One region of the Virgibacillus natechei genome, then DNA from elsewhere that is predicted to be linked to it. Evidence: riboswitches for the same ligand, from Rfam matches in the RefSeq annotation. Region 1 holds a riboswitch; the other holds the start of a gene.

Region 1 (8,001 bases):
TTTTGAGGGAAGACAAGGGAACGGTGCCCGTACGCATTTAGTTAGTCCAGAAATGGCTGCAGCAGCTGCTATAGAAGGGCATTTTGTGGATGTTCGAAAATTTGTGGGCATAGCGAATTAGGAGGTGCATGTAATGGAAGCTATTCAGGAACATAAAGGATTGGTATACCCATTGAACCGAACAAATATAGATACGGATCAAATTATTCCAAAGCAATTTTTAAAACGAATAGAGCGAACTGGATTTGGTCAATTCCTTTTTTATCATTGGCGGTTTGATGATGATGGGAATAAGCGAGCAGAGTTCGGATTAAATAAACCTGCTTATCAAACAGCGTCTATTTTAATAGCGGGTGAGAACTTTGGCTGCGGTTCTTCTAGGGAACATGCACCCTGGGCATTGTTGGATTACGGGTTTCGTGTTATTATAGCATCGAGCTTTGCTGATATATTTTATAACAATGCATTAAAAAATGGGATTATTCCAGTTCAAATGAATGAGACGCAGGTAAATCAATGGATGGAACAGGCGGAGAATTCAACATTGGTATTAGATGTCGATCTGGAAGCTCAAGTCATTATTGATGCAGATCAAAATGAAGTACATTTTGATATCCCGGCCTTTCACAAGGAAAAGCTAATGAATGGATTAGATGAAATAGCTTTAACATTAAAGCTAGAGGATAAGATTGAGGCTTATGAGATAGCTCATGGGTCATCCTAAGATCCACGGGGTGTATTCGAGCTTGCATTAGCATCATGGAAACAAAGTATACAAATTAATGAGGAGTGTGGAATCATTGGGGATTGCTTAACAGGTGAGAAGGTTGATACCGCGATGGAACGTCTGTCACCCATCGTTCACCGTACACCATTACTAACATCAACAACCACAGATGAATTACTCGACAAAAACGTTTATTTTAAAATGGAGAATCAACAAAAAACGGGAGCGTTTAAATTTAGAGGTGCTAGTTTTAAGCTCATGCAATTAACGGATGATCAATTGAAGAAAGGTGTTGTCACTGCTTCAGCTGGAAATCATGCGCAAGGGGTTGCTCATGCTGCAGCCAAATTAGGCGCACATGCAACTATCTTCATGCCAGAACGTACCCCCCTTGCAAAGGTCAATGCCACACGAAACTATGGTGCTGAAGTTGTGCTTACTGGCGATTCATTCCAGGAAGCCTATGAAGCTTCATTGAAAAGACAAATGCAAACAGGTGCTGTTTATATTCACCCGTTTGACGATTATGATGTGATGGCCGGTCAAGGTACACTTGTCATGGAGATGTTGCACCAAGAACCTCGACTCGACACCATTATCGTGCCCGTTGGCGGTGGGGGCCTTATTAGTGGAATAGCAGTTGCTGCTAAGTATATAAATCCTGCTATAAAGGTTATTGGTGTTCAGGCGAGCGGGGCGTCTGCTATGCATGACAGTTATCACCATGATGCAGTGAACAAGAAGTCCGTTTCTACAATTGCAGAAGGCATCGCGGTAAAACAGCCTGGTAAAAATACGTTGCCACTCATACGTGAATACGTAGATGATATGATAACCGTTTCAGATGCAGAGATCGCTTCTGCACTCGTTTATATGCTTGAAAGAAATAAAACATTGATGGAAGGTGCAGGAGCTGCAGCGTTAGCCGCATTATTCGCTAATAGCGGACAAATTAATTCAGCGCATTGCGGCGTCATTGTAAGTGGCGGTAATATGGATATTAGTGATTTACCAAAAATCCAGCGCCTGGCTGAGAAATTGCATGACTCTGCTTAAACAATCAAATATTCTTTCTTGATAGTCTTCAGAATGAGATAACGTATTACCAATATAAAACTTAATAGCAATATTCCTTATAAAGAGTCGGGGGAGGAACCTGGTCCTATGATCCTGCGGCAACCGTTACTAAATAGTGAAATGGTGCCACTTCCAGCAAGCAGTATTGGCTTGAAAGATGAGGGAGAGTGTCGTTTAATTTTAAAAAACCTCTTCCCCATTGGAAGAGGTTTTTTTAGTGTTCACAATTAGAAAACAGTCAAATTAAAAGCTTTGGGATCATTATTGTGAATTGGAGAAAAGGGGCATGACAAAATGACAAATGAACACGCAAAAGGAAATTTGAATTTTGATACAATAGCACAGCACGGTGGGCATGATGTTGACGAATCAGTTCGTTCCAGAGCTGTACCGATCTATCAAACGACATCTTACGTATTTGAAGATACAGATCAAGCAGCTTCGCTTTTCAAAATGCAGGGAAATGGATATATCTATTCGAGAAATGCAAATCCGACGAATAACGTATTTGAAAATAGGATTGCACAATTGGAAGGAGGAGTGGGGGCATTTGCTGTTTCATCCGGACAAGCAGCTATTGTGGTTGCGTTGTTAACCCTTGCAAAGGCAGGTGACGAAATTGTAGCTACCAATGCTTTATATGGGGGTACGTTCAGTCTTTTTTCGGAAACGTTTCAGCGCTTCGGGGTAACGGTTCACTTTGTCGATGGTACAGATTTTGAAGGAATAGCTGGAGCAATTAACGATAAAACAAAAGCTATTTTTACGGAAACGATCGGGAATCCAAGCTTGGAAATTGCTGATATTAGCAGACTTAGTAACCTCGCACATGAACATCATTTACCATTGGTAGTGGACTCTACATTTACAACGCCATATTTACAGAAACCTATCGAATTTGGTGCAGATATTGTGGTGCATTCGACGACTAAATTTATCGGCGGGCATGGCTCATCCATCGGGGGAGTTATTGTGGATTCTGGAAAATTTCCATGGGATAATGGCAAATTCCCGGAATTCACGGAATCAAAGGCCTCTTTAGATGATCAATCTTTTGTAAGACTCGCTAAAGAAAATGCATTTATTGCCAAAGCTCGATTTACACTAGGGCATGATCTAGGTGTAACCATTTCTCCATTCAACAGCTGGTTATTTATTCAAGGTCTTGAATCACTGCCACTACGCATGAAGCAGCATGTGACAAATGCACAGCAGATAGCCGAATACTTGGACGGGCATGAGCAAGTAGAATGGGTGAATTATCCAACATTAAAAGGTGACCCACAATACGAAATGGCCCAAACCTATTTACCAAAAGGTGCAGGATCCATTTTTACAATTGGAATTAAAGGCGGGCTCGAATCTGCGAAAACCTTTATAAATTCCGTGAAGCTGTTATCCCATGTCGCAAATGTTGGCGATTCAAAAACACTCGTCCTTCATCCCGCTACGACATCGCACGCGAGATTATCACCGGATGAACAGCTCGCTGCTGGCGTTACGCCAGAGCAAATTCGACTATCGATCGGGCTGGAGGACGCAGCGGATATTAAAGCTGATATCGATCAGGCGCTGAGGAAAAGTTAAATTCGAGAAATTGTAGAATGAAATATGGAGTACCAATTCAATCTCTTGTTCCAGAAATGGAATCAAGTTGGAGTGAAAAGTAAAGGTTATCCTAACGATAGGGTAACCTTTACTTTTTACTCTTTCTTCTTTTTAGAAGCAGTATTTGGGAGACAATGGCAAGTACGGGTAATTCAATCAAAGGTCCTATAACCAAAGCCAGGGCAATGAGAGGCTGATCTGGAAATGCTGTTACAGCTATAGCCAAGGCGACTGGTGAATTTCTGGCAACAATCGTCATACTTAAGCTTACTGAATCTTCATAAGAAAAATTTAAAAACGTAGCAACCAAGCGCCCTATCAAGTAGTTAATAACAAAAAACATCAAAATGGGTATAATTAAAATGTAAATGACTTCTAGGTTTTCAAGTAAGTAAGAACCTTGGGAAGCAAACATTGCCATAATGGCCAGGGCTAAAAAGAAAATTTGAGCATTACCGAAAAAGGGAATAATCTTGTTGTTTAAAACAGATTCTCTTCTTCTTAATAAGAATCGCGTAAGGTGCGCCAGTATAAAAGGAATAACCAATACAATCAATATGCTCTCTACAAGCGTTGATACGGCTATTGTTTCAATGGTTCCAGCAAATAGGAGTAAATATACTGGCAGAAACACTACCTGTAGAATTAAATTAATCGGTAAAACCGATGTAGAAAGCGATACATTTCCTTTTGCTATACCAGTAAACACGAGATACCAGTCTGTACAAGGAGTTACCATAAGCATAATGAAACCGATCCATAAAGCTGGATAATCAGCTAGGAATACTGCTCCTAAGCTCCAAGCTAAAATGGGGGTCCATATAAAATTAATGATCGTGCTGGATCCAAGGAATTTAATATTTGAAAAGGCCTTCTTTAATTGTTGCAATGGAATCGTTAAAAATAATCCATATAGCATCAAGAATAGAAACGGAATAACGAAATTCTCGGCATATTGTTCAATTATGTCTACCTGTCCCAATAAAAAACCTAAACCAACAGCGAATAGTATGATAATGGTTTGTAGTTTCTCTAAGGCTCTCATAAATCAATCTCTTTTCTCTGGTAGGACTAATCTTCGTTACAGTTTAGTATAATATAAATCATCAATTAATGCTTGCATCATATTTATCTCCAATTAAGTTTTTCTGTAATATGGGAATAGTTGAAGCGTGGAAACTTCAATAAGGGCGTTTTCATGTATGTAGAACTTAGTCGATAAACCCGATATAAGAAGAGAGCGCCTCGATCATATTAGGATCAAGACGCTCTCATCTTATTGTCTAACCTTCCTGTCTCTCATAGACGCGTAACTCATTAAATCGTTTCGTCTCTTTCACAACAACCCCAGATAAGAGTAATAGACCGACCAAGTTCGGGATCGCCATTAATCCATTAAAAATGTCTCCTAAGTTCCATACCGTGTCTAGAGACAGGGTTGCTCCAGGAATGATCGCCAAGACGAAGATAACTCGATAAAGGGTGGTTAAGTTATCGCCAACCAGATACGTAAAACACTTTTCTCCAAAATAAGCCCAGCCTACAATGGTGGAGAAAATAAAGAATAATAGTGTAACGGCAACGACAATGTCACCACCTGCGGGAAGTAACGCATCAAAAGACTGTGCGGTGAGTGCAGCGCCTTCCGTACCTGTCGCATACAAATTCGCCATGGTGAGGGCGAGGCCAGTAACCGTACAGACGATAATTGTATCAATAAATACTTGCGTCATAGAAATGAGTGCCTGGCGTGCAGGGATATCCGTTTTGGCAGCTGCAGCGGCAATACCGCCTGTACCAAGTCCTGCTTCATTGGAAAATAGGCCACGGGCTACCCCCATTTGGATGACAGTACCTATTGCTCCCCCAGCAACAGCTTGGCCTGTAAATGCATCGGTGAAAATCAACCCAAAAGCAGCAGGGACTTCACTGAAATTTATAAAAATGATGACGAAGCCTGCAATAAGATAAAAGACAATCATGACTGGTACAACAATACTAGTCACTCGCCCGATACTTTTAACACCGCCGATAATAACCAATCCAACGAGGATCGCAAACACAAGACCTGTGAGCCAAAGCGGTATGTTGAAAACATCATTGGCAACATCGGCAGCCGCATTCGCTTGGATCATATTGCCAATTCCAAAGATCGCTGCAAACACAGCAAAAAGTGCAAATAGCACAGCGAGCCATTTTTGTCCGAGTCCTTTTTCAATATAGTACATCGGCCCTCCGGACATTTCCCCTTTGGCATTTTCCTGCCGGTATTTCACGCCAAGAATAGCCTCGGCATACTTTGTTGCCATCCCAACCAGTGCGGTAATCCACATCCAAAACACAGCGCCAGGGCCACCTGCCACGACAGCTGTTGCCACACCAACAACATTCCCTGTCCCAACAGTGGCAGCTAAAGAAGTCGAGAGCGCTTGGAAATGGGATATATCCCCTTTGGATTCTTTATCCTGTTTCTTAAAGGTGATTTTCAATGCATAAGGTAACATTCGAAAAGAAAAGAACATTAATCGTATCGTTAAGTATAATCCCGTTCCAACTAATAAAATAATTAATGGTAAACCCCAGACAAAATCAGCTATCTCACCACTTATATTTTCCAACCATTCTCCCATCTTTTTCCCCCTCTCTTAATTAGTAAAGATATAGGAATATTGAGAAAATGTCAATGAATCTATAAAAAGTAGATTTAATGGAGTCTTCCGAATCTTGATATAAAACTATTGGAATGGACTATAAACTGTCGTATAATAAATGCTATATTCGAAGCATGAAAATATAATCAAATTTTGCATGTATATAAAATTTCAATGAAGAAATCAGTCGTGTATTTATTGGAAAGGATAGTGTTATGAAAAGAGTAAGTGTCTCTTTACAAACAAAAATTCTAGTATTAATAATTACCTTGATTGTATTTATTACTATATTACTGACAACAATTATTGCCTATCTTGAATCAGAGGAAACAGAACAACATATTGGAGAGAGAGCTCTCCATGTCGCTACAACGCTTTCCTTAATGCCTACTATCAGGGATGCGTTTGCTCTGGATGAACCCGAAACAGTAATACAGCCAGTTGCAAGTGAGGTTCGTGAAATGATTGGCGCAGAGTTTATTGTTGTCGGTAATAGTGAAAGTATCCGATATGCACACCCGGATGAGGAAAAAGTAGGAAGAGAGATGGTAGGTGGTGACAATGATAAAGCATTAATTCATGGAGAGTATTATACGTCAAAAGCCACAGGGAGTCTTGGTCCGTCATTAAGGGGGAAAGCACCAGTTATCAATGATGATGGTGAAATAGTGGGTATTATTTCTGTTGGATTTATGGTTGAAGATATTAGAACTACTATTTTTAATAAACTATTAAAAATCAGTGGTGTAGCCATATTGGTAATTGCAATTGGGATTATTGGTGGAATATTATTAGCTAGAAGTATACGAAAAGATACATATGGACTAGAACCGCATCAAATTGCTTCATTATATAGGGATCGTAATGCGATATTAGAGTCAATCAAAGAGGGTGTTATTGCAATAGACAAAGATGGACAAATTAATATGATGAATGAATCTGCTCAAAAAATACTAGGATTGTCTGAGAATAATATCAATAAAAAAATAGAAGATGTATTTCCTAATACAAGGATGTATAATGTGCTATTTTCCGGTGATGTAATAAAGAATGATGAAATGATTCTGAATAACCGAAATGTCATTATTAATCGAACACCAATAATGGAAAATGAGGAAGTTATCGGGGTTGTTTCCAGTTTTCGAGATAAAACAGAACTGAACGAAATGATTAATACATTATCAGAGGTTAGAAAGTATTCAGAAGATCTTCGTGCTCAAACGCATGAATATACAAATAAATTATATGTAATATCTGGACTGCTTCAACTAGGCTATTATAAAAAGGCAATTGAGCTGATTCAGACGGAGTCTCAGTTGACTGGTAATCAAAATAAAATTTTGATTGAGCAAATAAATGATAGAACAGTCCAAGCAATTTTGTTAGGTAAAATAGGAAAAGCCTCGGAGATGAAAATTAATTTTGAAATCGAATCCAGCAGCTATCTAGGCCATTTGCCAGAACATTTAGATATAGTTAAATTAATAACTATTCTAGGAAATCTACTCGATAATGCGATAGAAGCAGTTGAAACAAATGAATATAAAAATGTTGTGTTTTTTGCTACAGATTTAGGTGGAGATATTGTTTTTGAAATAGCTGACAATGGGGTAGGAATTTCAGACGATAAGGTGAAACAAATTTTTGAACAAGGATTTTCAACAAAAGACAACGAAAATCGTGGCTATGGACTAGCAATTGTGAAAGAAACGGTCAATGAATTACAAGGGCAAATCGAAGTAACTAATCAGCCTACTGGTGGGGCAGTGTTCACTGTATTTATACCAAAAGAAGGTTACGTGGATTAATGGGGGATTTTATGATCAAGGTCGTTATTGTAGAAGATGACTACCGTATAGCTGGTATTCATGAGGAATTCTTAGATAAAGTTAGTGGTTTTACAGTAGCAGGAAAGGTGTTAAACGGTAAGGATGCGAT
Region 2 (8,001 bases), 270 kb from region 1:
GAAAAAATCACCAGAAACCGAGCGGAATATGTATCCGATAAATACCCTGTCATCGGAATGAACACAACAGTCGTTAATAAAAATGCGGTTGTTAACCACTGTACCTGCGTCGCATTAATCGAAAACTCCTGCATAAGGGTAGGATAAGCTGTAATTAACAAAAACTGACTAAACGTAAACAAAAAAGTAGTAGCTAACACAATGACAATGATTGTTTTATTTGATGATTCATTATAAGCCATTAGATTTTCCTTCCCTCCTAAAAGGATGACATAACCCCCGAGAAATATTACCTGTAAGGCGAAGAACATCGTCTGCATATCCGTGAGCATCACACGAAAGCCTATAGAAAAAGGAAGCAAGAAAACCATCCACCCTCGAGAAGGTTACACATCATTTTACACCTATCAGCTATCATAACAATCTTCTTACCCTTTTGTAAGAGTTATTATTCATGGAAAGAAGGTAAAAGGTATCTACTCACGCTGGATTGGATGATGAACCTCTGTCGTTCATCGTCTTAAAATAGTGAAAATGCCCGCGAGCGCGGGATAAACATGGAAGAGCGCGGAACGAATGCCCGTGACCGCGGGATCAACATGCGGGAGCGCAGGACGAATGGCTGCGTACGCGGGATGAACAGGCGGGTGCACGGGGCAAATGACTGCGAGCGCGGGATGAACAGGCGGGAGCGCGGTACGAATGACTGCGTGCGCGGGATAAACAGCGGGAGCGCAGTACGAATGACTGCGAACGCGGGATGAGCAGGCGGGAGCGCGGTACGAATGACTGCGAGCACGGGATGAGAGGAACAGAATGGGTTGTTTGGAGCAGGTGAAAGGAACGGACCCAATACTTTTTGGTCCGTTCCCTTTTGATTTTGCGCCTTCTTAAATTCATACAAAAATGGCTCCAACCAAATATGGAACCACTTTTTTTGCTTTAGATTTCATTGTAAGACAAATTCATAACGTCTCTATATTAAAAAATGCACACTTACATAAAGGGTGTACACCTGATGTACATGTAGACCCTTTACATCACAATATTTATATTTAGTTAACAGTTTTATCCTTGTACATGATTTTCACTTTTTCAATTACTTCTCTTTCCAGCAGTGCTGTTTTCGTTTCTAATCTCTTGCCTATAATAAATAGATCAATAAGTGTCCATAATCCAAAACCACCTAATGTTAAAGTCATTCCAATTGCATAGCCAATATCGCCTAAGTAATATCTGTGTCCACCGATTCCACCTGTAAAAAACCATAATACATACATAATTGCTTTATTCTTTCCTCTTCTTTCAACTTCTGCATCAACCATGGATAGTTGTTCTGCATTCAAATCTCTCTTTAAAACCAAATTGTCCAATACTATTACCTCCTAATTAGATTCAGTTAGTTAATTTCTTTGATAAAACTTAATGTAGATCTACTATGAATACTTTTCCGATATAGGTAGACCCGATATAAATTCTACAGTCCCCCCCTCCCCTGAGCAAGTATGCCTATATCAAATGTATAAAACAACCATAAAGATTCGGATATAGTGATTATATCGAAAATAAGCTGCACAATAATATGTATACCTAGCTATTGTCATTCTTTTATTTTATCATTGAATTCATCTGCCGTTATTTCCGTATAAACGTTCAATAAGTCACCTCCACTCCACTATATTTAAAACCCATTTTACTTCCAATTTTATAAGTAAATAGTACCATAATATAGATAGTAATGAAAGACTATTTTGAAAAGGAAGGTTTTGAGCAATGAACAAGATGACGTGCTCAAGGTACCTTTATAGCCTATTTATCCGCAACTCCTTCAAACACTGCCTCACGAAAAATGCCATAGATTAGGATTCTTGAGTTGTATGAGCATCTCCCTTTACCTTCGAGGCGCTTCTCGTTCTGTGTTTCTACATATCGTTTTACTTCGTAACCTGTACAAATTCACATAATAGAGGAACGTTCTACGCTAAAGGCGCGGAACAATACAACTGCTCATCGCAAATAGAAGAAGGCAGTACCCACTGCCTTCCTCTAATTAGCTATTAAACAAACTGGTTTTCTTTCGTAAAATAGTGACGATACTGGGCTGCTGGATGACGTTCATTGACTTTATCCCTTCCAAATAATCTGGAACGAAGCGTCCGAGCTGTATTATCATGCGCTTTTACTAAACCGCGCTCCCTCAAGACAGGTATCACTTTATCAATAAATTCCGTATACGAACTCGGAATAAAAGCATTCATTACATTAATACCTGAAACCCCAGCATCTAACCATTTGGCTAACTCGTCGGCAATTTGCTCCGGTGTTCCAACGATACGAGTATTTTTCGTGTGATGCGCTGCTAAATCTGCCAGCGTCGGCGTTCTATCCGGAATTCCCTGTGCTACCCACTTGAACATACTTCGAACCCCTTCTGTCTCTATATCTTCAAGCGGTGTATCTAGATCCCACTCACCAAAGTCGATTCCCATACCGCCTCCCATATGCGCAATCATCATCTTTAAATCCGTCACTTCCTCCAATTGCCTACTCTTCTCCCATGCTTCTTCCTCCGTATCCCCGATGACAAAGGAAAGCCCTTGGAAAAATTGAATATCTTCTTTGGCGCGACCGTTTCTTGCTACGATATCCGTCATTTCATTAATTAATGCTTTCGCAACTTCAGGATTTGGTGTTGCAATAAAAACTGCTTCGGCATGTTTTGCTGCAAATTCTTTTCCTCTTGTAGAAGCACCTGCTTGAAAAAGCAGTGGTGTACGTTGCGGAGAAGGAGATACGAGATGAGGTCCTTCTACGCGATAATGCTTGCCTTCATGATGAATTTTATGCACATGTTCTGGATCGGAGTAAATTCCAGTTTCCCGGTCTTTTTTTAGTGCTTCATCGTCCCATGAACCTTCCCATAATTTATATAACACATCTACATATTCATCCACGGTATCATACCGTTCATCGTGAGAAACGAGTCCATCGTGACCTAGATTTTTAAATCCATTATCTGAAGAGCCCGTAACAATATTCCAGGCAATCCGCCCTTTGGAAATCTGATCTAACGTTGATAGTTGTCTGGCAAAGCTGAAAGGTGGCTGTTGGTAATTATTTGCTGTGACAGCAAGGCCAAGCCGATTGGTATTCGCTGCTAATGCGGATGCTAATACTACCGGATCATTACTTGGAATTTGTAACCCGTTTCGAACGTGGAAATCCCATCCACCCTCATAGTCACCATACAAGCCAATCACATCTGCCAAAAAGAGAGCATCAAACCCCCCTTCTTCTAACTTTTTTGCAAGGGAAACCCATAACTCCAATTGGCCAAAATCCCTTTGCTGTCCCTCAGGTTGTTTCCATGTACCATGAGTAATATGTGAAGCTGTATTCATAACAAATGCTGTTAATGACAATGTATTTCCCATATTGATTACGCTCCCTTTTCAAATAATTTTTCTTCGCATATCCCTTGTATTCCTTCTAGAAAAAGAATTAAAAATAGGCTGAATCAGGTAATAACTCATTGTTGATATAATAATCCCCTATGGCCCTTGCTTTATATAGCGTTGGATTATGAGAAGCTAGTGTACGAATATTACGCCAATGACGATCTAAGTTAGCAGATTGTATCGTGGCAGAAGCACCACCAACTTCAAATAGTAAAGTTGCCGCTTTAAATGCCAATTCCTCAATCGCTACTTTTACTTGAGATCCCCTTAAGGCTGCGTTATGTTCTGCAGCACTATCCGGATATTCACTTGCATCATCTACACTTTTTGCTGCCGCTAGTACCATTGCTTCCGCCGCAAAAGCAAAGCTTGATAATTGACCAACGACTTGCTGTAGCTGAACATCCTGCTTCAAATCATTGGTATTGCCGTGAAAAAAAGAACGTTTTCTTTTATGGATTAAATCCGTTGCATCGGTGACAATGTTTCTTACTATACCCGCAATAATCGCTTGCAGGTAAAGATGCGGCACAGGAGCATATTGCCCTTTTTTCTGGCGATCCGTAAAGGTTTCATTTGCCTCAACCACGACATTTTCGAAAATGGTTGTTCCGCTGCCTGTCATTTTTTGACCAATTCCATCCCAATCATCCAGTACGGTTACCCCTTCTCTAGAAACTGGTACAATTAATAAAGTTGGTGAACCATGAAGCATGGCTTTAACTTCTGTATAATCTGAATAATAGGTACCGGTTGTGAAGATTTTTTCCCCATTTAATAAGTAGTGATCTCCTTCTTTGGTAAGCTTCGTATCATATTCGTAACCTCCAGCTTGATGTTTCGAGTTTTCCGTATATGCGTTGCCTATAATTGCACCATTACCTACCGCTTCTACTATTTTCTTTCGAAGCGGTGTCTCCGGCGATTGTAATAAACTTTCTACCGTCATGAAATGCGCACGGATAATATGCGCGACATCTGGGTCAGCTTCCGCAATTCTAATCACTGCCGTAAATAAATCTACAAAGGATGACCCAGCCCCTCCAGCGTTTTTCGGCAATCGAATGGCACCGAGGCGAAATTCTTTTATTAATTGGACGCCTTTAAAAGGATGTTGTCTCCCTTCCTCGTTGCTCCTCTTTTTAAAATCAGCCGCAATATCACTTATTAGTTGATCAAAGGCTTTCGAATGAATATCCGGAACAGTTACATTTTCTTCCTTTTCTCCTGTCACTACCGATGAATTACTCATTTGTAATCCTCCTTTATATCTTATTGAAAAAAGTATCTGGCCTTTCGCAGCGTACATGATGTTAAAACCATCTACACTAGCTTTATTGATCCATTGCCCCTCGTATCAGCTACTTTTTCCGGTTACCCAACTGCAACACGACAACACCACCGACGCCAGCTCATTTAGCGACCGCTTCAATGGTTCTTTGCTTGTTTGGCGCTTTAGCTTATAGTCATCAATGAAATAGTAGCTCCAATAAGAAAACCCCCTTTTCTAATAGCTTGAGAAAAGAGGGTTGCATGTTCTACTCCGCTCTTATTTCTCAAGAAAATAAATTTTCTTGCTGGATGTAGCACCTTTCTGACAAAGTCAGAGGTTGCTGAAGCGTCAACGGGCCAATTCCCTCGACTTCTCTGAATAAGAATATTTAAAATATTTAATTGTGTTTCATTATAGGTTCAACGATTTTCATTGTCAACACCTTTTTTCTAGTAAGTTGATTTGTTTAGTCGGGATAATTGATGTAAATGATGATCGGAGTAGGTTTTATAAACAACAAGAAGTCCTGTAGAAATTTCTAACCACAGGACTGCTTTGCAAAAGGAAGCACGAGAACCCTCGCACTATGGCTCCAATTATGAGCTTCTTCAATATTTACCCGCAATCTCCTCATGATGCAATATTTAACAATTAACCCATCTATTCTTATCTGATTTCTTGACCCTAATCACTAATTAATTTACACTAAGTATCGTAAAGTAATTATAAGGAAAGGGGCAATAAAAACATGACAAAAAGTGAAATTGGTCAAGCTATTTTACGGGTCGTTTTTGGTTTTATTTTCTTCGCGCACGGCCTGGATAAATTTCAAGGGGGGATAGCTAATACGGCAGGATTCTTTGATAGTCTTGGCGTTCCTGGATTCCTTGCTTATGTGGTTGCGGTTATCGAACTACTCGGCGGGATCGCCATGATTCTTGGAATTGGTACACGAATCGTTGCCGGATTATTTACAGTTATTATGCTGGGAGCGATTTTATTTGCAAATTTACCTGGTGGACTGTTAGGAAACGAAGAATTACCAGGATTTGAACTTGACCTTATTCTACTATCCATATCGATTTATTTCCTATTGAGTGATCGGTTTTCTCTAGCATTGGATAACAAATTATCCCGTTCAATAGAAAATTAAATGATTAAGGGAACAAATGATTTTATCGTTTGTTCCCTTTTTATTGTGTGCCTGTTATGGGTACAGACTTTAAGATGCACCCATGACAGGCACACAATAAAGTCCCAGTTAAACAAAGAACTTAATAAATACGTATTATTCCCCCCGTAGATCCTTGTCCAGACGCGACTTTAGGAGGAATGACTTCCCGAATAGCAGTGGAACGATGTAATCCTGCTCATTCTAAATTTATTTTTACCTATATTCTGAAAAGTGTGTTGACAATACCAATTATTAGTATTAACATGAGTAACAACTTAATAATTCTTATCCAGAGAAGTCGAGGGTTCTGGCCCAATGACACTTCAGCAACCATTGACGAAAGTCGAAAAGGTGCTAATTCCAGCAAAATTATTTTTGGGAGATAAGAGTGGAGCCGTGTATTCACCCCTCTTTTCTCTTATGGAAAAGGGGGTTTTTTAGGTTCAGATTTGAATGAGTTATCACATACACCTAGACATACATAAACCTAAAACCAAGTAATCAGATCTATTTAATACTTTTAAAAAATCACTTATAACTATGTCTGGGTTGAAAGTAGTTTGAACAGGGCTTGGAATAAGAAAGGATTGTACCCATGAAAAGTAGTAAATCTATACAAATTCTAACTATCTATCTTGGTATCGTTTAATGAGGAAGAGGCAAATGCACTTAGGATCATTTTCACCATGTCGCCCCTAAATTGCAAAACCGTGGTCTTTTCCGAACAGACTATGAAGGAAATACACTCAGGGGCCACCTCGACTTAGATTATCCAAACGTTGCATTAAGACAAATGTTTAAATGCAACTATAAGAGAATGTGAGATAACCAATTCCACTCACTAAAAAATATCAAAAGGGAAACGTAAAGGAGTGTAAAAATGAACAAAAAGTTATTAATGATAGTTATATTACTTATCCTTTCATTCATTACTGGCTGCGCGAGTTCAGAAGCATCCGGAAACAAGGAAGAACAAACAATAAAAATTGGCGTTACTGGAGGCGTTCCAGAGGCGGTTACCAATATTGTGAAAGATGAAGCTAAAAAAGAAGGGATTAATCTGGAAGTTATAACCTTTAACGATTGGATTACACCAAATCGCTCTCTTGATAATGAAGAAATAGATTTGAATATGTTCCAAACAAAGCAATTTTTAGGACAATATGTAAAAGACCATACAGCACCTTTCGTAGCATTAGGCTCAACTTATTATAGTTCGTTTGGTATTCACTCTGAAAAGCATAAACATGTCGATGAAATTCCAGATGATGCTACATTAGGGATAGTAAATGACCCTATAAATCAATGGCGATCTTTGCTGCTCTATGAAGAAGCTGGATTAATTAAGGTAAAGCGTACTGATGGTTTATTAACATTACAGGATATTGAAGCAAATCCCAAGAACCTCACATTTAAGGAAATAGAGGGTCCCTTAATGGTACGTACCCTTAGTAGCATTGATGCAGGTCTAGTAAGTAATTCATATGTCATTGATCAAGGCCTGGATCCAACGGAAGAAGCTATCTATTTAGAGAGTGGGAATGAGTTTCCAATGGTCGTAGCTGCAAAAGAAAAAGATAAGGACAATCCAGATTATAAAAGAATAACAGAATTATACCATTCCGATGCAGTAAAACAATTTATTGAAGAAAGGTACAAGGATGCCATTACCCTAACTGATGATCCATTTCAACTTGATGAGGAGGGGATGTAAATGATTGAGTTAAAAAATATAAACAAGAGCTTTGGAGTTGGAAAAACAGAAATTGAAGCAGTAAAAAATATAAATATTCATGTAGGAAAAGGGGAAATTTTTGGAGTGATTGGCTTTAGTGGAGCAGGAAAAAGCACGTTGCTCCGGATGGTCAACCTTCTTGAAAAGCCAACTAGTGGCGAGGTAAATATTAATGGTAAAAATCTTTTAAGATTAAATGAAAAGGAATTGGGAAACACGAGGAAAAAGATTGGTATCATCTTTCAACAGTTTAACCTACTTTCTTCTTATAATGTGTTTGATAACGTAGCCGAAATTCTTCGTATGAATCGCGTGCCGAAGAAGGAAATACAACAAAAAGTGGAAGAGTTACTTGCTCTTG

What was found. A riboswitch is a leader RNA that binds a small molecule or an ion and turns the genes downstream of it on or off. The one in region 1 is predicted to bind S-adenosylmethionine.
Region 2: linked by a shared signal. The riboswitch ahead of OLD84_RS15150 (acyl-CoA dehydrogenase family protein) and the one ahead of OLD84_RS13955 (O-acetylhomoserine aminocarboxypropyltransferase/cysteine synthase family protein) in region 1 are both predicted to bind S-adenosylmethionine.

The regions. Positions count from the first base shown of each region.
Region 1 is NZ_CP110224.1:2,694,473-2,702,473, reverse strand. Features, by position in the region: gene leuC (3-isopropylmalate dehydratase large subunit) at 1-121, shown strand, start outside; gene leuD (3-isopropylmalate dehydratase small subunit) at 134-724, shown strand; gene ilvA (threonine ammonia-lyase) at 839-1,783, shown strand; SAM riboswitch class I at 1,858-1,968, shown strand; gene OLD84_RS13955 (O-acetylhomoserine aminocarboxypropyltransferase/cysteine synthase family protein) at 2,099-3,391, shown strand; gene OLD84_RS13950 (arsenic resistance protein) at 3,501-4,457, opposite strand; gene OLD84_RS13945 (alanine/glycine:cation symporter family protein) at 4,696-6,042, opposite strand; gene OLD84_RS13940 (ATP-binding protein) at 6,279-7,871, shown strand; gene OLD84_RS13935 (response regulator) at 7,883-8,001, shown strand, end outside.
Region 2 is NZ_CP110224.1:2,959,837-2,967,837, forward strand. Features, by position in the region: gene OLD84_RS15135 (DHA2 family efflux MFS transporter permease subunit) at 1-242, opposite strand, end outside; gene OLD84_RS15140 (TM2 domain-containing protein) at 1,056-1,373, opposite strand; gene OLD84_RS15145 (LLM class flavin-dependent oxidoreductase) at 2,058-3,434, opposite strand; gene OLD84_RS15150 (acyl-CoA dehydrogenase family protein) at 3,502-4,710, opposite strand; SAM riboswitch class I at 5,005-5,116, opposite strand; gene OLD84_RS15155 (DoxX family protein) at 5,480-5,884, shown strand; SAM riboswitch class I at 6,188-6,294, shown strand; gene OLD84_RS15160 (MetQ/NlpA family ABC transporter substrate-binding protein) at 6,786-7,619, shown strand; gene OLD84_RS15165 (methionine ABC transporter ATP-binding protein) at 7,620-8,001, shown strand, end outside.